DNA from 4 places in the Mesorhizobium cantuariense genome. Region 4 is predicted to be linked to each of the others. Evidence: predicted binding sites of a transcription regulator. Region 4 holds the regulator's gene; each other region holds the start of a gene.
The links. Region 4 encodes LexA, which represses DNA repair genes until DNA is damaged. Its sites were predicted from a motif close to TGTTCNNNNTGTGTTCNG; they were not measured.
Positions count from the first base shown of each region.

Region 1: the regulator LexA is predicted to act here: its motif matches at 1,540-1,557, upstream of dinB (DNA polymerase IV).
Region 2: the regulator LexA is predicted to act here: its motif matches at 3,269-3,286, upstream of ACFOJ9_RS20000 (ATP-dependent helicase).
Region 3: the regulator LexA is predicted to act here: its motif matches at 3,110-3,127, upstream of rhuM (RhuM family protein).

Region 1 covers NZ_JBHRVD010000001.1:4,474,715-4,480,654, forward strand. Annotated here, with positions in the region: gene ACFOJ9_RS21745 (transposase) at 263-1,345, opposite strand; gene dinB (DNA polymerase IV) at 1,589-2,836, shown strand; gene ACFOJ9_RS21755 (excalibur calcium-binding domain-containing protein) at 2,850-3,191, opposite strand; gene ACFOJ9_RS21760 (cupin domain-containing protein) at 3,327-4,349, opposite strand; gene ACFOJ9_RS21765 (FGGY-family carbohydrate kinase) at 4,490-5,940, opposite strand, start outside.
Region 2 covers NZ_JBHRVD010000001.1:4,117,388-4,123,327, reverse strand. Annotated here, with positions in the region: gene ACFOJ9_RS20005 (ABC transporter permease) at 1-227, shown strand, start outside; gene ACFOJ9_RS20000 (ATP-dependent helicase) at 533-3,229, opposite strand; gene ACFOJ9_RS19995 (glucose/quinate/shikimate family membrane-bound PQQ-dependent dehydrogenase) at 3,592-5,907, shown strand.
Region 3 covers NZ_JBHRVD010000001.1:7,523,652-7,529,591, reverse strand. Annotated here, with positions in the region: gene ACFOJ9_RS36730 (nucleoside deaminase) at 1,183-1,653, shown strand; gene rhuM (RhuM family protein) at 2,028-3,020, opposite strand; gene ACFOJ9_RS36720 (MmcB family DNA repair protein) at 3,210-3,710, shown strand; gene nhaA (Na+/H+ antiporter NhaA) at 3,745-4,941, opposite strand; gene ACFOJ9_RS36710 (ActR/PrrA/RegA family redox response regulator transcription factor) at 5,003-5,566, opposite strand; gene ACFOJ9_RS36705 (ActS/PrrB/RegB family redox-sensitive histidine kinase) at 5,652-5,940, opposite strand, start outside.
Region 4 covers NZ_JBHRVD010000001.1:3,307,450-3,313,389, forward strand. Annotated here, with positions in the region: gene ACFOJ9_RS15895 (AMP-binding protein) at 1-676, shown strand, start outside; gene kynA (tryptophan 2,3-dioxygenase) at 673-1,509, shown strand; gene kynU (kynureninase) at 1,576-2,823, shown strand; gene lexA (transcriptional repressor LexA) at 3,271-4,008, shown strand; gene ACFOJ9_RS15915 (ComEC/Rec2 family competence protein) at 4,002-5,940, opposite strand, start outside.

The DNA.
Region 1 (5,940 bases), 1.2 Mb from region 4:
CCGCAACGCCGATCCCTTTTCTGCCACGCTGCCAATTGGCGAAACCATCGATGACAGTGTCCCTCGCCCCGTTTACGGCATATGCGCTAAGATAGCTTCGGCATGGACTGAAATTTGCGCTTTCGTGGTGGCTCACGCCATCGATGTCGCAAGGCATGGAGATTTTGGCGCAGGGCTGCCAAGGGAGGTTGAGCAAAGATCGCTGCGATCAGAGAGGCGACGATCTGGCGGGTGGCGCGCCACAGCAGCGGGCGCCCGTCGCTCAAGGGGGAGAGACACCCAACTCCTGCGAAAGGGGTTCGGTCACAAGCGCGATGAGGAAGTGGGCAAGAATCCAAGGCTTTGCGATCCTTGGGTCTTTGGCTGGAGGCGCGCGCAGTCCGATCAGGCTCTTCAGACGCTTGAAGGCGAGCTCGATGCGCCAGCGCATGCGATAGAGCTTGAGAACTGTGCCGGAGGGAAACTCCTCCTGGTCAAGCGAGGTCACAAGGATGACAAAGCCGGCGGCAATCAGCGTCTCCGGTTGAACCTGCTTGCCCTTGGCCTTGGCTTCCTTGTTGATTTTGCGCCGCGCTTCTTGTGTCGCAGCCTCGGATTTGCGCAAGGCGATCAGGCGCATCTTCAGGGGCTCGCCCTTCTTGAGGCCCAGCCAGACAGGCGTTTCGATGACCTCCTCCCGGCAGCTCTTCAGGTGGCCGATGAGATCGAACGCCTTGCCGTTGGCGTCGAGCCATCGCACATTCTTCCACGGCGCGCGCACGACAACGTCGCCGTCTTGCGCCATGACCTTTGCGATCCGCTCGGCCTGCAGATAGGCGCGGTCGCCGATGCGGATCTCGCCCGGCACCACCGGCACGCGGTCGATCAGCTCGGCCTCGCTCTGGTCGGTGATCTCGAGGAAATCGAACTGCTCGCGCTCAAGATCGAAGGCGCAGTGCATACGCCAAAGGCCATTGTTCTTCTTCTCATGCACACCCGCCTTGGCAACCGATGTCGCATCGAGGATGCGGATCAGCCGGCCCTTAGGCAAGCCTTCCTCCTCGCGCTTCAAAAGGTGCCCGATCAACTGCTGCAGCCACGGCCCTGCATTGCGCAGCCGGCCGAGCAACGCCACGTCCGAGATGTCGGCGATCCCGCTTGCCGCCGCCCAGGCCACGACGCCCCGCATGCCCACCTTGCCAAGGCAGTAAGCCAGTGTCAGGCGCAACAGATCAGTAGCCGACCTGACGCCCCGCGGCCGCAGAAACGCCTTCGTCTCGCGGGCACTCCCTGCAATCAACTCTTCACCGCCGAGGAGCTCAATCGTCTCGGCCCAGCCGTCATCTACAAGCGATTCGTGAGTCATCGCAGCGTAGAATCACAACCGATTCCCCACTGCAACACCTATCTTAGCGCATATGCCCTTGAGGGGAGAGGATGCCGGCAGGCAGGTGAGGGGCAGCGCTGTCGCCGCGATTTTGGGTGACGCATTCGAACCGGGCGTGATCGCGTCACCCAAGCATTGCACAATCCGACTCCATCTTGACAATGATCTGCCTTTGTTCTCTATTCGTTCACATCTATCAGCAACTGCGGATGTGCGGTCGGGATGGAAACGACAGCCACCATCCTGCATGCCGATCTCGACGCCTTCTACGCCTCGGTCGAGCAGTTGCTCGACCCGTCGCTGCGCGGCAAGCCGATTGCGGTCGGCGGCGGCGTGGTGCTCGCCGCCTCCTACGAGGCGCGCGCCTTTGGCGTGCGCGGCGGCATGCCGGGGCGCACGGCGCGCGAGCTGTGCCCGCAGCTGATCTTCGTCGGCGGCAATTTCAGCCACTACCAGCGACTTGGCGACGCGGCGATCAAGGTGCTCGACGATTTTACCCCGCTGGTCGAGCGCATCTCCATCGACGAGGCCTTTGCCGACGTCGCCGGCTGCACGCATCTGTTCGGCTCGCCGCAAGAGATCGCGACGACCATCCGACGCCGCGTGCGGGCCGAGCTCGGCCTGCCGATCTCGATCGGCGTGGCGCGCACCAAGCATCTGGCCAAGATCGCCTCGCAGGTGGCCAAACCCGATGGGCTGGTGGTGGTCGACCCCGGCAGCGAGCTCGCTTTCCTGCATGATTTGCCGGTCGGGCTGATGTGGGGCGTCGGCCCGGCGACCAGGGCGAGGCTGGCGGAGATCGGCGTCGAGACCATCGGCCAACTGGCCAGGACCCATAGCGGCGCGCTGACGCGGCTGCTCGGTCCCGCCGCCGGCGAAAAGCTGTCGGCACTGTCGTGGAACCGCGACCCGCGAAAACTGGAGGCGAAGCGTCGGGCGCATTCGGCCGGCGCGCAATCGGCGCTTGGCCGCAAGCCTGCCGTGGCTGACGTCATCGCGCCCACCCTGCTTCATCTGGCCGACCGCGTCGCCAGCCGGCTGCGCGCCAAGGCGCGGCCCGGCCGCACGGTGACGGTGCGCGTGCGCTTTGCCGATCTCACCGCCGTCACGCGCTCGATCACGCTTGACCAGCCGATCTCGGCGACCATGATGCTGGCCGAGATCGCCGGCGATCTGGTGCGCGGCGTGCTTGCCGACCACCGCCAGGAGAAAACGATCTCGCTCTTGGCGATCTCGGTGTCGCATCTCGAGGAAAGCTTCGAGCTACAGCTCGAACTGCCGCTCGGCCTCGCCGACGAGAAACGCCGGCCCGGCACCAGGAAAGGCCTGGCACGCTTCGGCGCCGACCGCGCCATCGACAGGATCCGCGAGCGCTTCGGCAAACAGGCGGTCGGCTATGGCACGGTGGCGCTGGAGGCGGCACGCTTGGTTCCCGACAAATTCAGGGAACTCGCGGAGAAGGAGCTGTGAGGCCAGGGCAAGGCTATGGGCCGGTATGCGAGTAACGATGGACCCGGACACCACTGGAGCTTGCCCCGTGCCAGGGCTCGCAGGCTTTGCCATCATGGTCGGCATCGTGAGTCGGCCAATAGCCAGGTTCGCCCCTGCGCGCAGAGGCGAGGCCAACGGCACGGGCGGCAGTGCAGTTCGGGAACGCGGCAAGGTGCCTCAGCACCGAGAGAGACGTATCAAACCGAATGCCGACGAAGCCATAGATGATATAGCCCGACAACAGAATGAACGGCGCAAACAAGGCCACCCATCTCAGCCTGCCAAGGCGGCGACGGTGATAGGGTGAAGGCCGTCGCAAGAATGGTAGGAGCATTCCCCGCCAACTCCCCGGTTGGAGTGCCCGGACCAGACTAGCGTCACCCAGCACCCAGGTACAGTAGCAATAACGGCCATCTCCGAACGGTTTCCTGCGTTCAGAGCGTGGCTATTGGATAGCGAAACGCCAGTTCTATGCCTCGCCATCCCAGTACCGCCTCACCCCTGCCATATCGAAAATGCCGTCGCGCCGGCGCAAGGCGTCGACCGCCATCTTGTTGGAATCGGGATAGACGCAGACCTCGTTGGGATTTTTCTCGCCGATCATCAGATAGCGGCACGGTTCCGTACCGCTGTTGAGGAAGGAATGCCCGACCGCCAGGCCGGCGGGAAAGCAGACATAATCGCCGGCCTTCATCTCGTGGCGCTCCTCGCCAAGCAGCAGCGTCACCTGCCCTTCCAGGATCAGCGCGTGCTCCTCTTCGAGCATGTGGTAGTGCCTGGGCGCCAGGCGCATGCCGGGGGCCGGCGCCTCGATCAGCATGCCGACATGATAGTCGGATCGTCCCAAGGCGGCATGGGTCAGATGCCTAGACCGGCCGCCGAACCGCGGGCCTTCGCCCTCGACCTTCCATTCGACGGCATCGCTGGCAATAGGCGGGATCGGCACGGCTGGGGGTTTGGTGACACCGGCCGACACATCCGACGGCAACGGATCGCCGGCGGCAAGGCCGGTGTTCTCGCCGTCCCAGTAAGTTCGGGTTGCCGAGAGGTCGAAGATCGCGCGGCTGCCCAGGGCGCGCACCAGCACCTTGTTGGAGGCGGTATAGACGACCACGTCATTCGGGTTGCGCTCGCCGACGATGACATAGCGGCACGGCGCGTCGCTGGTGTTGATGAGGCAATGCCCCGCCGCGGCACCAGCGGGAAAGCAGATGTAGTCGCCGGCCTTCATGGCGTAGGCGGCGTCGCCGACATGCGCGGTAAGCATCCCCTCGAGGATGAAGACATGCTCTTCCTCGAAAATGTGGTAGTGCGCCGGTGAGGTCTGCTTGCCCGGCGGCAGTTCCTCGATCGCCACGCCGACATGGTAATTCTCGCCGAGGGCGGCAAGCGACAGATGCCGGTAGCGCACGCCAAAGCGCGGCACATCGGACCATTCGGTCCACGGCACCTCATCCGATGCGAACGGCACGGGCGCTTTGTCGTCTGCCATAGGGCCTCCCTGTCGCCCTGCCCTCGTCGCTCAGCCATACTGCTGGAGGGTCCACGACAGAACAAAGCTGCCAGCTTCCGCCTAAACCGCCAAGCGGTGTTCGCGACGCTCCTGACAAAGCCGGACAGGAGTCGCTCGCTTCAACTCCGGATCGCCTTGCCGGCCTGCTGCAGCAGCTCGAACGCGGCGAAGCGCTTTGCATGCCAGCCGGCCAGCGTAGCGTCGGGATGATAGACCTCGCCGAGTTCCGACATGCCGGCCATCGCCGTGACCAGGTCCTTGTAGGTCCCGGCGGCGACAGCGCCCAGCATCGCCGAGCCGAGCAGCACCGGCTCGGGCGAGGTCGACGCCACCACCACCATGCCTGTGGTGTCGGCAAGCAGCTGGCGCACCAGCGGGCTTTGGCCCGCGCCGCCGCTGACGACGATGGTGTCGACGGGAATGCCCTTGTCATGCTCAGCCCGCACGATCTGGCGGGCGCCGTAGCCCAGCCCGCAGACCCCGGCGACATAGAGCCCGACCAGGCTGTCGAGGCTGGTGTCGAGATCGAGCCCGGCAATCAGCGCGCGTGCGTCCGGGTCGGCGAAAGGCGCGCGGTTGCCGAGGAATTCTGGCACGACATGGATGCCGCCGACCAGCGCCGGCGTCGCCGCGGCTCCGTTGCGGCTTTGCGCCTGCAGCGACAGCCAGGCGCTGAGGCTGAGCCCCTCGGCCTGCGCCTTGGCCGCCGCCTCGCCCGCCGCCGGGTGCATGCGCACCAGATGGTCGATGGCCGCACCGGCTGCCGATTGGCCGCCCTCGTTCAGCCACAGGCCCGGCACCATGGCCGAGAAATACGGACCCCAGACACCGTCGACGAAGGCCGGCTCGGCGGTCGACGACATGGTGCAGGCCGAGGTGCCGAAGACATAGGCCATGCGCGACAACACGCTGCCGAAATCGCCGCGCGCGCCGACCGTGCCGACGCCACCGGCATGCGCATCGATCAGCCCGGCGGCTACGGCGGTGCCGGGGACAAGGCCAAGGTCCGCTGCCGCTTGCGCGGTCAGTCCACCGCCGAGCGCGGCACCGGCCGGCACGATCTCGGTGCCGATGCGCGCGAATGCCTCGTCGGCCAGCGCGCCGAGGCCGATCTTGCGGAAATAGGTCTCGTCCCAGTGGCTTTCATGCGCCAGATAGGTCCATTTGCAGGTCACCGTGCAGACCGAGCGGGCAAGGCTGCCGGTCGCCCGCCAGGTCAGGAAATCGGCGAGGTCCATGAACTGCCAGGCGGCATTGAAGGTGGCGGGCAGGTTTTCGGCCAGCCACAGGAGTTTCGGCGTTTCCATCTCCGGCGAGATGACGCCGCCGACATAATTCAGCACCGCCTCGCCGCTGCGGTTGATGCGGCGCGTCTGCTCGACCGCGCGATGATCCATCCAGACGATGATGTTGCGTTCGGCATTTCCCGATTTGCTGACCGCCAAGGGCCCGCCGCCCTCGCCCAGCACCACCAGCGAACAGGTGGCGTCGAAGCCGATGCCTGCGATCGCCTCGGGCGCTATGCCAGCCTGGGCGACGGCAGCGCGCGTGGCCGCGCACACCGCCCGCC
Region 2 (5,940 bases), 810 kb from region 4:
ACGGCTATCTCTTGCCGGTGCTGGCCTCGGTGTTCGTCGGCGGCACGCCGACCTGGGGCGGCATCGGCACCGTGGTCGGCGGCGCCATCGGCGCCGTCACCGTGTCCTTCATCCAGACTGGCGTCGTGGCAGCGGGGTTGAGCGGCTTCTACGTGCAGTTCTTCAACGGGCTGATCATCATCCTGTCGCTGCTGGGGCACAAGTGGAACCAGGCGCGGTATCGGTGAGGGGGCTGTTTCGTTGGCGGACCGCATGCCTTGACGCAAACCGCCCATCGCTTCGTCATCCACGGGCGAAGCAAGGAGCGTAGCGACGCAGCGCAGACCCGAGGATCCATGCCGCGACTCAAACGCGTCACCACGGTGCAGAATTCTGCTCCGCTGCATTCCTGGGCGAAGGTCGCGGCATGGATCCTCGGGTCTCCGCGACGGAGCTGCGCTCCTGCTTCGCCCGTGGATGACGAAGGTAGGGTATCGTCAAAGTAGACGCGTACACAAGGCGGTCGCTTGTAGGACAACGGGGCAAGTGGGCGTCACACCGCCGCGACAAACCCGTCCAGCACGCGTTTCTGGCCGGCCTTGTCGAAGTCGATGGTCAGCTTGTTGCCTTCTATTGCCGAGATGTTGCCGTTGCCGAATTTCTGGTGGAAGACGCGGTCGCCGACGCTGAAGGGCGACGGCTTGTCGGCGACAGATTTGGCGACCAGTTCGCCGTCGATGGTGCGGCTCTTGACCGAGGTGCGGCCGGCGCCGTAGCCGCTATCCGTCTCGCCATAACCGATGCGCTCGACCTGATGGCCGGAACGCGAGCCCCAGTTGCGGTCGGTCGCCTCGGTGCGGTTGGCCTGCGCGCGCTGCCAGCCCGGTGTGGCATAGGTGTTGGAGAAGGCGCCGGATTTTTCGGTGTCGGCGCCGACATTGTCGAAGCGCGAGGCGCCATAGGGGTTCTGTCTTCCTGCGCCCTGGCCGCCACGACCGGAGGCAAAAGAACCGCCGCCATAGGAATTGCCGTAGCCGCCATAGGAGTTGCCGCTTTCGGCGACCTCGACATGGGCTTCCGGCAGTTCGTCGAGGAAGCGCGAGGGGATGGTCGACTGCCACAGGCCGTGGATGCGGCGGTTGGAGACGAACCACAGATGCAGGTTCTTCTTGGCGCGGGTCAGGCCGACATAGGCCAGCCGGCGCTCTTCCTCCAGCCCGGAGCGGCCGCCTTCATCGAGCGCACGCTGATGCGGAAACAGGCCTTCCTCCCAGCCGGGCAGGAAGACGGTCTCGAATTCGAGGCCCTTGGCCGAATGCAGCGTCATGATGCTGACGGCGTCGAGCCCGGCATTCTGCTCGGCGTCCATGACGAGTGCGACATGCTCGAGGAAGGAGCGCAGCGATTCGTACTCCTCCATGGAGCGGATCAGCTCTTTCAGGTTTTCCAGCCGGCCGGGGGCTTCGACCGAGCGGTCGTTCTTCCACATGTCGGTGTAGCCGCTCTCTTCGAGAATGGTCTCGGCGAGTTCGGTGTGCGGCGTGGTTTCCAGCGCCTTCTGCCAGCGCTCGAAATTGGCCGCCACTTCGCGCAGCGCGGCGCGCGGCTTCGGCTTCAGCTCGTCGCTTTCGGCCAGCTTGGCGGCGGCTTCCAGCATCGGGATGCGCAACGCGCGCGCCGTGTCGTGGATCTGGCGGATGGTGGCTTCACCCAGGCCGCGCTTCGGCACATTGACGATGCGTTCGAAGGCGAGGTCGTCGGCGCCTTGCGCGACGACGCGGAAGAAGGCGAGCGCATCGCGGATCTCCATGCGCTCGTAGAAGCGCGGGCCGCCGATGACGCGGTAGTTGAGGCCGAGCGTGACGAAGCGGTCCTCGAACTCGCGCATTTGAAAGGAGGCGCGGACCAGGATCGCCATGTCGTTGAGATTGTGCTTCTGCCGCTGATAGGTCTCGATGGTTTCGCCGACGGCGCGGGCTTCCTCCTCGGAATCCCAGGCGGCGTGGACATGCACCTTGCCGTCCTCCGGCTCGTCGCGGTCGGTGAACAGCGTCTTGCCGAAGCGGCCCTCATTGTGGGCGATGAGGTGGGAGGCGGCGCCAAGGATGTGCGCGGTGGAGCGGTAGTTGCGCTCCAGCCGAATGATGGTGGCGCCCGGAAAATCCTTGTCGAAGCGCAGGATGTTGTCGATCTCGGCGCCGCGCCAGCCATAGATCGACTGATCGTCGTCGCCGACGCAGCAGATGTTGACGGTGGCGGTGCGCTGATATCCCTCCCCCTTGAGGGGAGGGTGGCCGGGCGCAGCCCGGTCGGGTGGGGTCCGCGCGGCAGTGCTCGACGTTCTGGAGGTGCCTTCTGCGCCGACCCCCTCCGCCCGCTTCGCGGGCACCTCCCCCTCAAGGGGGGAGGATTGCGGCCGCTGCGCCAGGAGCCGCAGCCACATGTACTGGGCGGTGTTGGTGTCCTGATACTCGTCGACAAGGATGTATTTGAAGCGCTTGTGGTATTCCTTCAGCACGTCCGGATTGGCGCGGAAGATGCGGATCGGGTGGCACAGAAGGTCGCCGAAATCGCAGGCGTTCAGCGTCTGCAACCGGGCCTGATAGGCCTTGTAGAGTTCACGGCCCTTGCCGTTGGCGAAGGCGCGCGCATCGCCCTCGGCGATTTCGGCCGGGCCTTGGCCCTTGTTCTTCCAGCCGTCGATCATCTGGGCGAACTGCTTGGCCGGCCAGCGCTTGTCGTCGAGCCCCTCGGCCTGGATCAGCTGCTTGATCAGCCGCACGACGTCGTCGGTGTCGAGGATGGTGAAGTCGGATCTCAAGCCGGCAAGTTCGGCATGGCGGCGCAGCAGCTTGACGCCGATCGAGTGGAAGGTGCCGAGCCACGGCATGCCCTCGACATTGCCTTCGCCGATCAGGACGCCGATGCGGATCTTCATCTCGCGCGCGGCTTTGTTGGTGAAGGTCACCGCCAGGATCTGCGACGGGAATGCCTTGCCGGTGGCGAGGATGTGAGCGATGCGGGTGGTGAGCACGCGGGTCTTGCCGGTGCCGGCGCCGGCCAGCACCAGAACCGGACCTTCGGTGGTTTCCACCGCCAGCCGCTGTTCCGGGTTCAGCCCCTTCAGATAGTCGGGCGCATTGTTTTGACCGCTGCGGGCGGCCATGGCGCGCGCGGCAATGCCCGACGGGGCCGTGGGCCGCGCATTGGGTTCATCGAAAAAGGGCATGTCTTCGGAAAAGCCGGACATCGCCCCGAATGTAGTGATTCGGGAGCGAAAGACCAGAAGTGTCTACGTTTTGTTCCGGTAAAGTGCCTGATATCGCCGTTCAGGCCTTGCGATAACCGAGAGCAATGGCGCCTCCTCCGTCATCACGGCGCACCAATCGCGTCAGCGGTGGAACCAACGACGTCATTTTGCTTGCTCCCGAGGAGAGATGTTCCAACGGAGACTGCTGGAAAACCCCGACACAGGCAAGGTGGATTGCTACCTCGGCGTGTAGTCGCGCTTGACAGGCGCGGCAGGCAGGAGAAAGTTGTGTCAGGGCAGGACGGTAACGCCGGGTTGCCCATGGCCGCGCCACGAAGCGCAACAGTCGAAGGAGTATCATCTTGGCTGTCACCATCACCTCCCTCATCCTTTTGCTCATCGGTCTGGCGCTTGGCGGCGGCGGTATCCGCCTCGCGATGCTGGGCGGCAGCTGGTACTACGTCATATCCGGTCTCGCCTTCCTGATCGCCGCCTGGATGCTCTACCGGCGCAGATCGACCGCGCTGTGGCTCTACGCGGCGATCGTGCTCGGCACGCTGGCCTGGGCCGTCTGGGAAACCGGCTTCGACTGGTGGGAACTTGGGCCCCGCGGCGGCATCATCGTGCTGGTGGCGCTGTGGCTGCTGACGCCATGGGCGCGGCGGGGTCTTGCCGGCCCTGACGCGCGCGCGCCGCTCATCCTTGCCGTGCTGGCATCGCTGGCCGTCGCCGGTTATTCGATGACATCGGACCCGAAGGACATCGCCGGCGAACTCGGCACCGACAAGGTGGTCGCCAACGCCAATCTCGGCAATGATGTGCCTGCCGGCGAGTGGCACTACTACGGACGTACGCAGTTCGGCCAGCGCTATTCGCCGCTCGACCAGATCACGCCGGACAATGTCGCCAAGCTGCAGCCGGTCTGGACCTACCGCACCGGCGACGTGAAGGGACCGGACGACATCGGCGAAACCACCTATCAGGTGACGCCGCTCAAGATCGGCGACACGCTCTACATCTGCACGCCGCACAATTTCGCCATCGCCATCGACGCGGCGAGCGGCAAGGAGAAATGGCGCTTCGATCCCAAGGTCAAGCTCGACAAGGACCGTCAGCACCAGACCTGCCGCGGCGTGGCCTATTATGCCGATGCGGCAATCGCCGCCGGCCAGCCCTGCGCGACGCGGGTCTACCTGCCGACCTCGGACGCGCGGCTGATCGCGCTCGATGCCGCCAACGGGCAGGTCTGTCCGGCTTTCGCGGAGGGCGGCACGCTGAACCTTCTGACCAACATGCCCTATCCGAAGTCGGGCTATTATTACTCGACCTCGGCACCGCTGATCTCAGGCGGCAAGATCATCCTCGGCGGCGCGGTCAACGACAATTATTCGACGCAGGAGCCATCCGGCGTCATCCGCGCCTACGACGCCGCCACCGGCGCGCTGCTGTGGAACTGGGATTCCGGCAATCCGGACCAGACGACGCCGCTGGCGGCGGGCCAGACCTATACCGCCAACTCGCCCAACATGTGGTCGACGCCGAGCGCCGACGAGAAGCTTGGCCTGCTCTATGTGCCGCTCGGCAACCAGACGCCGGACCAACTCGGCGCCGGGCGCAGCGCCAATGTCGAGAAATTCTCGTCGTCGATCACCGCGCTCGACCTCAACACCGGGCAATTCCGCTGGGTGCGGCAGACCGTGCACCATGACCTCTGGGACATGGACGTGCCGGCGCAGCCGAGCCTGATCGACATCACCAAACCAGACGGCACGGTCGTCCCGGCACTGGTCGGGCCGACCAAGCAGGGCGACCTCTATGTGCTCGACCGGCGCACCGGCGAGCCGGTGATCGCGGTCAACGAAGTGCCGGCGCCCGGCGGCGCGATCGAAGGCGACCACACGTCGCCGACGCAGCCGGTCTCCGATCTCACCTTCATGCCGAAGCCGCTCACCGGGGCCGACATGTGGGGCCTCACCATGTTCGACCAATTGGCTTGCCGGATCGAATTCCAGGGCCTGCGCTATGAGGGTCGCTATACGCCGCCTTCCGTCCAAGGCTCGCTGATCTATCCCGGCAATTTCGGCACCTTCAACTGGGGTGGCGTCGCTGTCGACCCGGTCCGGCAGGTGATGTTCGGCATGCCGACCTATCTGGCCTTCAAGTCGCAGCTCATTCCGCGCGACCAGGTGCCGCCGCCGGACGAGGGGCGCGGCAGCGAGCAGGGGCTGAACCGCAACGAGGGCGCACCCTATGCGGTGGTGATGGGGCCATTCCTGTCGCCGCTCGGCATTCCTTGCCAGGCGCCGCCCTGGGGCTATGTCGCCGGCGCCGATCTCAGGACCGGCAAGATCGCCTACAAGCATCGCAACGGCACCGTCTACGACATGACGCCGCTGCCGTTGCCGCTGAAGGTCGGCGTGCCCGGCATTGGCGGGCCGATGATCACCGCCGGCGGCGTCGCCTTCCTGGGTGCGGCGGTCGATGATTATCTGCGCGCCTATGACCTGACATCAGGCAAGCAGCTGTGGCAGGCGCGGCTGCCGGCCGGCGGGCAATCGACGCCGATGACCTACACGGTCGCCGATGGCCGCCAGTTCTTGGTCATCGTCGCCGGCGGCCACGGCTCGGTCGGCACCAAGCCAGGGGATTATGTGATGGCCTACGCGCTGCCGAAGTAGGTAACTCTAGTCGGTGATACAGGGCGGAACGTC
Region 3 (5,940 bases), 4.2 Mb from region 4:
AATCCGCCGCTCTATGTCTTCCTGGTCTCAATGATCAACGATGGAGGTTGGCATGGATCGGCGATTGTTTCTGACTAGAATGCTTGGACTGGCAGGGGCTGCGACCGTGGTCGCTATTGCGCGTCCTGCCACCGCGTTGGCCGGCGTCCCGAATACTGGGCCCGGCATTCTCGATGAACTCGACAAGCCGTCGGACGATATCCTCGACCAGCATGGTCCCCAAGATGGCGTCGAGCCCGTGCATTGGTATCGCAGGAGACGCCGTCGCGGGTGGAGAAGGGTTTGCCGCCGCTATTGGCGCCATGGTTACTGGCGCCGCAGATGTTTCCGCAGATCTTTCTGGATCCGCTTCTGACGAGAGCCAGCAGAACGCGAAGGTTCCGGCATCCGCCGGGCCCTCGCTGTCGCTGCTGGCCAGACTTCCAACAGCGGCTAGACTTCCAACCAAGAGTGCCCGCCACCGTCGGGCAGCGGGCAGGTTCTGGAGTGCCAGGGGATCAACCCAGCATTGGGTCAACGAGCGAGCCAGGGGTTGGTTGCCCAGCCAACTGTGTACGGTTTGACCAACCCGCCAAGGTGCGTTGTCCGCCTGTCGCGAAGCGCCAGGTTTGGCGGGCGGCACCCTCAAATCGGCCGTGGATGGCAGACGCCACCTCGGCAATGTTGTTTCGCCGGCAGCCGCGTCGGCCCTTTTGGATGGGCGCTACCCGGCGGGCGGTTCGGCGAAACTTATATTTCGATTTACTAAAGTAACGGAACGTCCGATGGACATTTCCGGAACTGTCAGACCTTTGCGTTGGTGAAACCAGACTTTGGTCCTACTTCGCGTCCTGAATATAGATGGAAGGGAGCGGCCCGGTAGCCTTGCCTTTGGGTGGCTGCCGCCGGGCCTGACCGGAGCGGGGTGTAGTGGGGGAGCTCCGGCTGCTCCAAAATAGCATTTTTTGCTTATATTCGCTCTAGCTAATTTATGGTCACGCTATCCAAATCGACGTGGCTGCGAGGCGAATCCCGCCAACCGGATAATCGCCGGCAAGGCCGCCAGCAATTGGCTCGTGCCGTATATTGCCAAGCGCTGATATGAGCGTAGGGTCGGCGGCTCGAAATGCGATTTTGCGGATAAATGATGAATACTGCCGCTGGTCCCGATCACCCGGTGACCCCAATGGCCGGAGACACCGCATGACCCGCGACCAGATGCTCGCCCACCTTCGCGCCGCCGATGCGGTCGCTCGCGGGGCTGTTGTGCATGGCCATCATCCGTTCGGTGCGGTGCTGATCGGCCCCGACGACGCGATCCTCATGCGCCAAGCCAATATCGACACCGTGCATCACGCCGAAACCGAACTTGCGAGGCGCGCGGCGGCCGCCTATTCGCCGGAGTTTCTCTGGACCTGCACGCTGGTCTCAACCGGCGAGCCCTGCGCGATGTGCACCGGAACGCTCTACTGGGCGAATATCGGCCGGCTGGTCTACGGCTTCGAGGAGACCAAGCTTCTCGCGCTGACCGGCGACCATCCCGAAAACCCGACGATGAGCCTGCCTTCGCGCATTGTGCTCGGCTCCGGGCAGAAGAAGATCGAGGTTCACGGCCCCTTCCCCGAAATCGAGGCCGAGCTTCTCTCCGTGCACCGTGACTTCTGGCAGCGGTAGTGGTTCTTCGCGCCTGGGATGCAAAGCAGATCGATGAATGTAACGTCCGGACATTCCTCCATTACGTGCTTGAGTGAGTAGTTCGACAGGTAGACAATGGGCAGCGAGGCACAAATAAAAGTGGGCCACCGGCTCCGGCAATTTGCCTACCTCGATAGGGTCAATCCTACCGGCAAGAAGTTCATGTATTTGAGAAAATTCAAGCCCCATGAATAAAACGGAATCAGGGAAGCCCACAAAGAGTCAAGTAGACAAGTTCCTCGATCTGGCGCGCGAGATTGAAACCGTCGACTCCGAAGAGCCGTTGAATGCAGCGCTTAAGAAGATGGCGAAGGCACCACTACCGAAGGACGAGAAGCGGAAGAGCCAACCGACTAGCTGGCCTGCCTAAGTGCTGTTCTCTTCAGCTTGTACTTCTCAAACTGCTTTTCAGCATGGCCGTCCGCTTTTTCGCGCTTCACGCTGCCAAGATGGGTCAGTAGCGGGCGCCCATTGAATTTGATGAACTCGTTCATCTTTGTTTCGGCTTGGGCCATGGTGACGAGCTTGCCTATGTCTACTTGATCTTCGAAGAAATCGAGGAGCATGGTCGTAAGCCGGTTCTTTTCTCGTATCTCCGTTCCCGCCAGATAGTTGTTTGCGATGGTAACATCCTGCTTGCGAATGTTTTCGTTCGGCCAACTCGACAAGCCCATATCCTCGGCATTTGCGTCGGCTCTCTCAATGATGAGCTCTGGACCAGTTCGGCTGGTTACCGCCCAAAGAAGCTTGTTCTGCATCCCGGCATAGAAATTGCGCCAGACCTCCGATTGCGGATCATAATCCTGGCACATAGCGCAAATGCTGCGCACCTCGCGATACACGTTGGCCTCAGACGACCGTATATCCCGGATCGTCTCTTTCAGTTCCTTGAGATGGTCGCGCTCGCTGGGGTTCTTTAGGCGGTCAATGTCAATGGCAAAGCCCTTTACCAAAAACTCTTTCAGGCGCTCGTTCGCCCACATGCGAAACATCGTGGCTTCCTTGGAATTCACGCGATAGCCGATAGAGATCACGAAATCCAAGCTGTAGAGGGTGGAGGGTTTGGTTTTTGGGGAAACTTGCATTTTTTGCAAGTTTCCTTCTTCCGGCAATTCGCCAGTTTCGATGATGTTGGTAATGTGCCGAGACACGCCCGTCACATCGATACCGAACAACTCAGCAATTTGCGTCTGTGTCATCCATATGCTTTCACCCGAATAGCGGATGTCGATCCGGACTCCATCGGCTGTGCCGTAAATGAGCAACCTATCGTTCATAGAAGTCTCGCCGTCTTTAGTGAACTCTTCGAGCCTGCTGATTTCCGCTTCAACCGTCCGATTGGGCATATTTGCTTTCCGATGCTGAACCATGCCGCGCAGTCTACATCGATTCGGCCCGGCACAGATGCGCGCTAAGGGGTTGTTCCACCGAATCTTGTTCTACATATGTTCCGCCTCGGATGTGGGTTTGTCAAATGGACAATCGCCCACAATAAAAGGGTTCAAACCGTGAACAAAATCTGGCATGGTGCCGCCATGCCAATCATTTCGCCTATCTCGATCAACCCGCTCATCGACGGTCGCCAGTCCGAACGCGCCATGCTGGTGCGGCGTGGCGTGCAGCGACTGTTGATGGCGATGGGCGCCCACGTGCTGCCCGAACTGTCGCTGGCCACAGGCCGCCGGGCCGATCTGGTCGCGCTGACCCGGCAAGGCGACATCTGGATCGTCGAGATCAAATCCTCGATCGAGGACTTCAGGGTCGACCGCAAATGGCCCGACTACCGGCTACACTCCGACCGCTTCTTCTTCGCCACCCACCCTGGTGTGCCCTCGGAGATCTTCCCGGAAGAATGCGGCTTCATCCTCTCCGACGGCTACGGCGCCGAGATCCTGCGCGATGCGCCCGAACACCGCATGGCGGCGGCAACCCGCAAGGCGCTGATGCTGCGGATCGCGCGGGCCGGCGCTTCACGGCTGCTGGCGGCGGAACTTGCCGGCGTGTCGGTGCCGGCGCTCGAGGGCGAGAGCGAGTAGCCGCCTTCGCTGAACCAAGAGCCGCCGGGCAGCCCTATTCTTCGCTCTCGTCCACCGAACCAACCGCCGGCGCCATCAAAAGCACGGCGGCGCCGAGGATGGCGGCGATGAAGGAGCCGGCGAGGATGCCGACCTTGACCGCGTCCTGCAGCGCCACGTCGCTGGCGAAGGCGAGCAGGCCGATGAACAGGCTCATGGTGAAGCCGATGCCGCACAGCAGCGATATGCCGATCATGTGCGACCAGCCGGCATGAGCCGGCAGGTCGGCGAAGCCGAGCCGGATGGCAAGCGCTGAAGCGCCGAACACGCCGACCAGCTTGCCGATCACGAGGCCGGCGGCGACACCGAGCGTCAGCGGTTCGATCAGCGCACCAAGGCTCAGGCCGGCGAGCGAGACCCCGGCATTGGCAAAGCCAAAGATCGGGATGACGACAAAGGCCACCATCTTGTGCAGGCCGTGCTCGAGCCGATGCAGCGGCGAATGGTCGAGGTCGTGGCCGATCCCGGCGGAGCGTTCGAGCGGGATGGTCAGCGCCAGCGCCACGCCGGCAAGCGTCGCATGGACGCCCGATTTCAGCACCAGCACCCACAGGATGACGCCCAGCACGAGATAAGGCACCAGCGTCATCACCCGCATGCGGTTGAGCACGACAAGCGCGGCAATGACGGCGAAGGCAGCACCCAGATAGGCGAGCGAAAGGCCGCTGGTGTAGAAGATGGCGATGATGATGACGGCGCCAAGGTCATCGATGATGGCAAGCGCCGTGAGGAACACCTTCAGCGAAGCCGGCACCCGGCTGCCGAGCAGCGACAGCACGCCCAGCGCGAAAGCGATGTCGGTGGCGGTCGGGATCGCCCAGCCGGAGAGTGCCGCCGCGTTGTTGCTGTTGATGGCGACATAGACGAGTGCCGGAATCAGCATGCCGCCGGCGGCGGCGATGCCGGGCAGGACCCTGCGTGGCCAGGTGGAAAGCTGGCCGTCCAGCATCTCGCGCTTGATCTCCAGCCCGACGAGCAGGAAGAACACCGCCATCAGACCGTCATTGACCCAATGCGACACGCTGAGCGGGCCGAGATAGGCGTGGAGCGCGGAGAAATAGGTTTCGGCCAGTGGCGAATTGGCGACGATCAGCGCCAGTGCCGCCGCCGCCATCAGGATGATGCCGCCGGCCGCTTCACTCTCGAGAAATTCGCGGAAGACGGAAACCGGCCGCTGCTTCAAATCCTGCATGTCGCCTCCGTCATGCCGCCTGCCGGCCGGCGTCATTCCGCAAAGATGCGCAAACCGCGCCTTAGCGCGGCGCGCGCTTGGCTAGTATCCGCTGCAAGGTGCGGCGATGCATGTTGAGCCGGCGCGCGGTCTCGGAGACATTGCGCTCGCACATTTCATAGACGCGCTGGATATGCTCCCAGCGGACGCGGTCGGCCGACATCGGATTTTCCGGAGGTGCCGCGCGTTCGCCGGCGGTGCGGGTGAGCGCGGCGAAGATGTCGTCGGCATCGGCGGGCTTGGACAGGTAGTCGACGGCGCCGAGCTTCACCGCGGTCACCGCGGTGGCGATGTTGCCGTAGCCGGTCAGGATGATGGTGCGGGAATCCTGCCGCTTTTCGCGGATGGCCGCGACCACGTCGAGACCGTTGCCGTCGCCGAGCCGCATGTCCACCACGGCATAGGCGGGCGGATTGGCGCGCGCCTTGGCAACCGCCTCCTCGACGCTTTCGGCCGTCTCGACCACGAAGCCCCTGGTTTCCATGGCGCGGGCCAGACGTGTGAGGAACGGCTTGTCGTCATCGACGATGAGCAGCGAGGTGTCCTCGCCTTCAACCATTGCGCCAATATTTTCGTCGCCTGTCATAGTCTCAAAATTCCTGCTGCCTTAATTTTACGCAGATATAGTTCCTGAGCCTCATTGTCCAATTTTTAGAGCTGCTTCAAGGCTCTCAGGCGGTATCGAACATGCTGGCCGAAGTGATTTCCGGATTGAGGAACACAGCACGCGGCCACGATATCTGTACCACGGCGCCCTCGCCCAGGCCGCTCGAATTGCGGAAATCGAGTGTCGCGCCTGAGCGTTCGAGCAGCGTCTTGGCAATGAACAGGCCGAGCCCCAGGCCGCCGCCGGCTTCATTGCCCTGGCGCGTCGACATATAGGGCTCGCCGATGCGGTCGATGATCTCGGCCGGAAAGCCGGGTCCGTCATCGATGATCGCGAAGGTCACAGCAGCGTCG
Region 4 (5,940 bases):
GGCCGGCGAGACCTTGCCCGCTCCGGTTTTCGAAGAATGGACGCAAAAGACCGGCAAGCCGATCCTCGACGGCATCGGCGCCACCGAAATGCTGCACATCTTCATCTCCAACCGCTTTGGCGATATGAAGCCTGCGTCGACCGGCAAGCCGGTGGGCGGCTACGAGGCGCGCATTGTCGATGACGAGATGCGCGAAGTGCCGCGCGGCGCGACCGGCAGGCTGGCGGTGCGCGGACCGACCGGCTGCCGCTACATGGCCGATGACAGGCAGAAGGACTACGTTCGCGACGGCTGGAACCTCACCGGCGACACCTTCACGCAGGACGAAGACGGCTTCTTCCATTTCGCCGCTCGCTCCGACGACATGATCGTCAGCGCCGGCTACAACATCGCCGGCCCCGAGGTGGAGGCGGCACTGCTGTCGCATCCGGATGTCGCCGAATGCGCGGTGATCGGCGCGGACGATGCCGAGCGCGGCCAGATCGTCGAGGCGCATGTCGTGCTGATGCAGGGCGTGGCGCCCGACGCGTTGACCACCAAGCGCCTGCAGGACCACGTCAAGGCAACGATCGCCCCTTACAAATACCCGCGATCGGTGAAATTCATTGCTGCTTTGCCCAAGACCCAGACCGGCAAGATCCAGCGCTTCCGGCTGCGCACGGAGAAAATCAATTGAGCGAACCATACGATCCGGCGTCCGAAGGCGCACAGATGTCGTTCAACGAGCGCATGTCCTACAGCGACTATCTGCACCTGGAGAAAGTGCTGGAGGCGCAGACGCCGCTGTCGTCGGCGCATGACGAGATGTTGTTCATCATCCAGCATCAGACCTCCGAACTCTGGATGAAGCTCGCTTTGCACGAGATTGGTGCCGCGATCCGCTCCATCCGCGCCGACCGTCTCGAGCCGAGCTTCAAGATGCTGTCGCGCGTCGCCCGCATCTTCGAGCAGCTGAACAATGCCTGGGATGTGCTGCGGACGATGACGCCCAGCGAATACACCGAGTTCCGCGACGCGCTCGGCCAATCCTCGGGGTTCCAGTCCTGGCAGTATCGCGCCATCGAATTCATGGCCGGCAATCGCAACCTGGCCATGCTTGGGCCGCACAAGCACCGGCCGGAGCTCAGCGGAAAGCTGGAGGCGATCCTGGCCGAGCCATCGCTCTACGACGAAGCACTGCTGCTTTTGGCGCGCAATGGGTTCGACATCGGCGCCGATGCCAGGCGCACGGACTGGCGGGAGACGCGAACCGAGAATGAAGAGGTCCTGGTCGCCTGGCAGACCATCTACCGCGATCCGCAGCGCTACTGGATGTTCTACGAACTGGCTGAGAAGCTGGTCGACTTCGAGGACTATTTCCGCCGCTGGCGCTTCAACCACGTCACCACGGTCGAGCGCATCATCGGCCTGAAACGCGGCACCGGCGGCACGTCGGGTGCTTCGTATCTGAAGAAGATGCTCGAGGTCGTGCTGTTCCCGGAGCTGTGGACCGTCCGCACCCGGCTCTGACAGCGTCAAATGAAAACAGGGACGCGCTGTGGCGGGAAACCCTTCGCGAACAACCGAGGACTGACCATGAGTGGAATTCCTGATCTCGCTGCAATCGAAGCGATGGATGCGACGGATCCGCTGCGGGCCATGCGCGATCGTTTCATTCTGCCGGACGGGGTGATCTATCTCGACGGCAATTCACTTGGGGCAGCGTCGCATGCCGTTTTCGGCGAGCTGCAGCAGGCGGCGACCCAGGAATGGGCCCAGGATCTCATCCGGGCCTGGAATACGGCCGGATGGTTCGAGATGCCGATCGAACTCGGCGATCAACTCGGACGCCTGATTGGAGCCGCGGCCGGCCAGACCGTCGTCTGCGATACGACGTCGACCAACATCTACAAGGTGTTGCATGCTGCGCTGGAGATGCGGCCAGGCCGGTTGGCCATCGTCGCCGAGGGTGACAGTTTTCCCACTGACCTGTACATCGCCGAAGGCGTGGCCTCGACCCGAGACGGCGTCCTGCTGCGCCTCGCGGGCGTCGACGCGCCAACCATCGAAGAGCTGATCGACGAAAGCGTCGCGGTGGTGCTGGTCAACCACGTCAACTACAAATCGGGTGAACTGCGCGACATGGCGGCGCTGACGCGCAAGGCTCATGCGGCCGGAGCGCTGATCGTCTGGGATCTCTGCCACACCGCCGGCGCTCTGCCGGTCGAACTCGACCAAGCAGATGCCGATTTCGCCATCGGCTGCACCTACAAGTATCTTAACGGCGGTCCGGGTGCGCCTGCCTTCATCTATGCCGCGCAGCGTCACCACGGCGAGATCAGCCAGCCACTCAGCGGCTGGTGGGGCCATGCGCGGCCCTTTGCCTTCGAACGGGGGTATGTGGCCGGCACCGGCATCCGCCGCTTTCTGTGCGGCACGCAGCCGGTCCTGTCGATGCGGGCGCTCAAAGGTGCGCTTGCCATCTGGAACGACGTCGACATGGCGGCCTTGCGAAAAAAGAGCGTCGCGCTGACCGAACTGTTCATCCAACTCGTCGAAGCAAAGTGCGGCGCCTATGGTCTCACGCTGGAAAGCACTCGCGACGCGACCAAACGCGGCAGCCAGGTGTCGTTCCTTCACGATCATGGCTATCAAATCATGCGGGCGCTGATCGAGCGCGGGGTGATCGGTGACTTCCGCGCGCCGTCGACCATCCGTTTCGGCTTTACGCCGCTCTATGTCGGCTACAGGGATGTGTGGCTGGCGGTTGAGGCGCTGGAAGACATTCTGCGCACGGGTGCATGGCAGGATCAGCGTTTCGCCGTCAAGGAGGCCGTTACCTGACGCAGCCGTCTCGACGATCCGTTGTCGCCGGCCTCACCTCCTGGTCGGATGTCCGAGGGACGAATTTCCAGCTCACAAATGCGTTCCCCGCCGGGTGCCGCGCTGGCTGCAATAGCTAACCAAGGTTGGCATTTTGGCTTCGTTTCGTTCACGGTAAACGAACGCCCGGAAAGCTGAAAATGCCCCCGGTCGCGGGTCCACCGGCGGCTGATGCCAACCCTAGGGCCGAGGATGGGCCACAGCCCATTAACCATAATAATTTCAATGCCGGCAAGCGCATTATGGCGGCGCGCAATCGTGATGGCGGCCCGCTGGCAACCGCCGAATAATTTCGACCCCCTTAATAAATTCATTAAACTTTAAACAGTTGCAGAACACAACTGGAACAGATAGTGTTTGTTCTGGGTTTGTTTTCTGATTCTGGTTTCAGGTACCCTGGGGGCCGCTATGCTGACGCGCAAGCAACACGAACTGCTGATGTTCATCCATGAACGCCTGAAGGAAAGCGGCATTCCGCCATCCTTCGACGAGATGAAGGAGGCGCTCGACCTTGCCTCCAAATCCGGGATTCATCGGCTGATCACGGCGCTGGAGGAACGCGGCTTCATTCGCCGGCTGCCCAATCGGGCACGCGCGCTGGAAGTGTTGCGGCTGCCGGACTCGATTGCGCCCGGCCTCAACGCGGCAAGAAAGTTCTCTCCCAGCGTCATCCAGGGCAGTCTTGGTCAAGGCGGCCTTGGCCGGCAGATCAAGCCGGCGTCTTCGCGGATGCCTTCGGCCGGCAATGACGACGACGTGGTCTCCGCCGTGTCGATCCCCGTGATGGGCCGCATCGCCGCCGGTGTGCCGATCGATGCCATCCAGCATCAGACACATTCGATCTCGGTGCCGCCGGACATGATCATGGGCGGCGAGCACTATGCCCTGGAGGTCAAGGGCGACTCGATGATCGACGCCGGCATCTTCGACGGCGACACCGTCATCATCCGCAACGCCGATACGGCGAGCCCCGGCGAAATCATCGTGGCGCTGGTGGATGAAGAGGAAGCGACGCTGAAGCGGTTCCGCCGCAAGGGTGCCTCGATTGCCCTTGAAGCCGCCAACCCGGCCTATGAAACGCGTATTTTCGGACCGGACAGGGTTAAGGTGCAGGGCAAGCTCGTCGGCCTGATCCGCCGCTACTGAGGCAGTTGCGGGCTGACCACTGGCTTCTCGGGCCTCTTGAAGGGCGGCAGTCCCCTCGCCTCGCGTGAGAATTTGCGCTGCGCGTGCCAGGGTCGATATGGCCTATCCACCGCGAAGCTGGCCGTCGCCGGTGTGGTTGCCGATTGGCGATCGAAGAAGACGGCCGCACTGCCTTTGCGAGCCAGTTGCCGCTTGGTGATGACGAGAACCAGCGGGTTGTGACAGGCGTCATAGGCGGTGGCGTCATTGATAACGATCAACTCGGCGAAGCCGCAGGCTTTCCAAGTGTCCTTGCGGTCTTCGACATAAGCAATGATGGCACCGGACGGATGCTTGGCCAGACAAACGCCTGAAGTGCAATAGAACGGCGATCCCGGCGGCAGTTCTGTGGCATCCGCGATCTCGAATTGTCCGTCGCCCTTGTCAAACACCTCCGGCACGACAACGGTTTCGGATGTCAGCGCACGTTTCCAGTTGTCGACGGTGAATTCGTTCGGCCTTGCCCGGCTGACCGCGAGTTCGCCGCCACCAATCGGCAACGCAACCAGCCGTGCGTCCTCCGAGATCAGCACATCCGGCGCGCGCGTATCCGAGACGGTCAGCAGGCCGGCAAGCGCGAAGGGAAGGGCTGCGAGCCGCAGCCATGTCGTCGCCATCGTCGCGATGACCAGGGCAATGGTCACCAGCAGGACAGACTGCTGCGAAATCAGCCCAACCCCATCGACAGGCGAACGCTCGGATATCCAACCCGATATGGCGATCATCACCGTCAGGCCCTTGCCCATCAGGTAGAGGGCTGGCCAGTCCAATCCGAACGGCATCAGCAGCGCGCTGGCAACGCCTAGAAACATGACCACTGTCACGATCGGCATGACTGCCAGATTGGCGAACAGGCTGAGCGGCGACACACGCTGAAAATGCCAGATGGCAAACAGCGCTGTGGCGCTGCCGGCGATGATGGAGGTCACGGCAAGGCCGCCCGCCGCCAGCATGAACTTTCGTGTCAGGAAACTTGGCAAGGATCGCTTTGGCGGCGGCGGTCTCGTTTTCCCCGCGCGATGATCCGACCAGCCGGCATAGGCACCGACAAGTGCTGCGGTCGCGGCGAACGACATCTGGAAACTCGGGCCGACCACCTCGTGCGGCGACACCATAATGACGGCGATCGCCGAAATCGCCAGATTGCGCATGGTGAGTGCTGCCCGATCGAACAGCACGGCAATCAGCATCACCGCCAGCATGATGAAGCTGCGCTCGGCGGCAACGACGACGCCGGAGATGATGAGATAGGCGGCGATCGAGAACAATGCCACTGCGGCGGCATATTTCTTGACCGGACGACGCGCGGAAAAGTCCGGAAACAAGGCGAAGGCACCGCGCAGCAACCCCATGATGGTGCCGGCGACCAGCGCCATGTGCAGTCCGGAAATGGAGATGATGTGGTAGATGCCGGTACGCCGCATCGTTTCATTGATTTCATCGGGAATGCCGGCGCGCACGCCGACGATCAGCGCCGCGGCGATCTCGCCTTCGGCGCCGCCGACGCTGCCCCTGATGTGGTCGGCAATGCCTTCACGGGCTTTTTCTATCCTTGAGGAAAGGTGGGCCGACAGCGGCATGTCGTCGTCATCGGTGACGGCAAGTTTTGGATTGCCGAGAAAGAACCCGCTGCCGCCGATGCCGGCGAAATAGCTGTCGAAGGAGAAGTCGTAGCTGTCCGGCCGCACCGGCCCGGTCGGCGGCAACAGCTTGACGTAGCCGGTGATGAGGGAGCCGGCGGTCATGCCGTCCGGGATCTTGCGTGCCGAAAGCCGCACCCGCTTCGGCGCATAGCGCAATTTCGGCCGAGCGGTCGACGTCACGTCGATGGTCAGCCGGATACGACCGCTCTCCATCCGGTCGAGCGAGACGACGCGGCCGGTGACTTGCGTC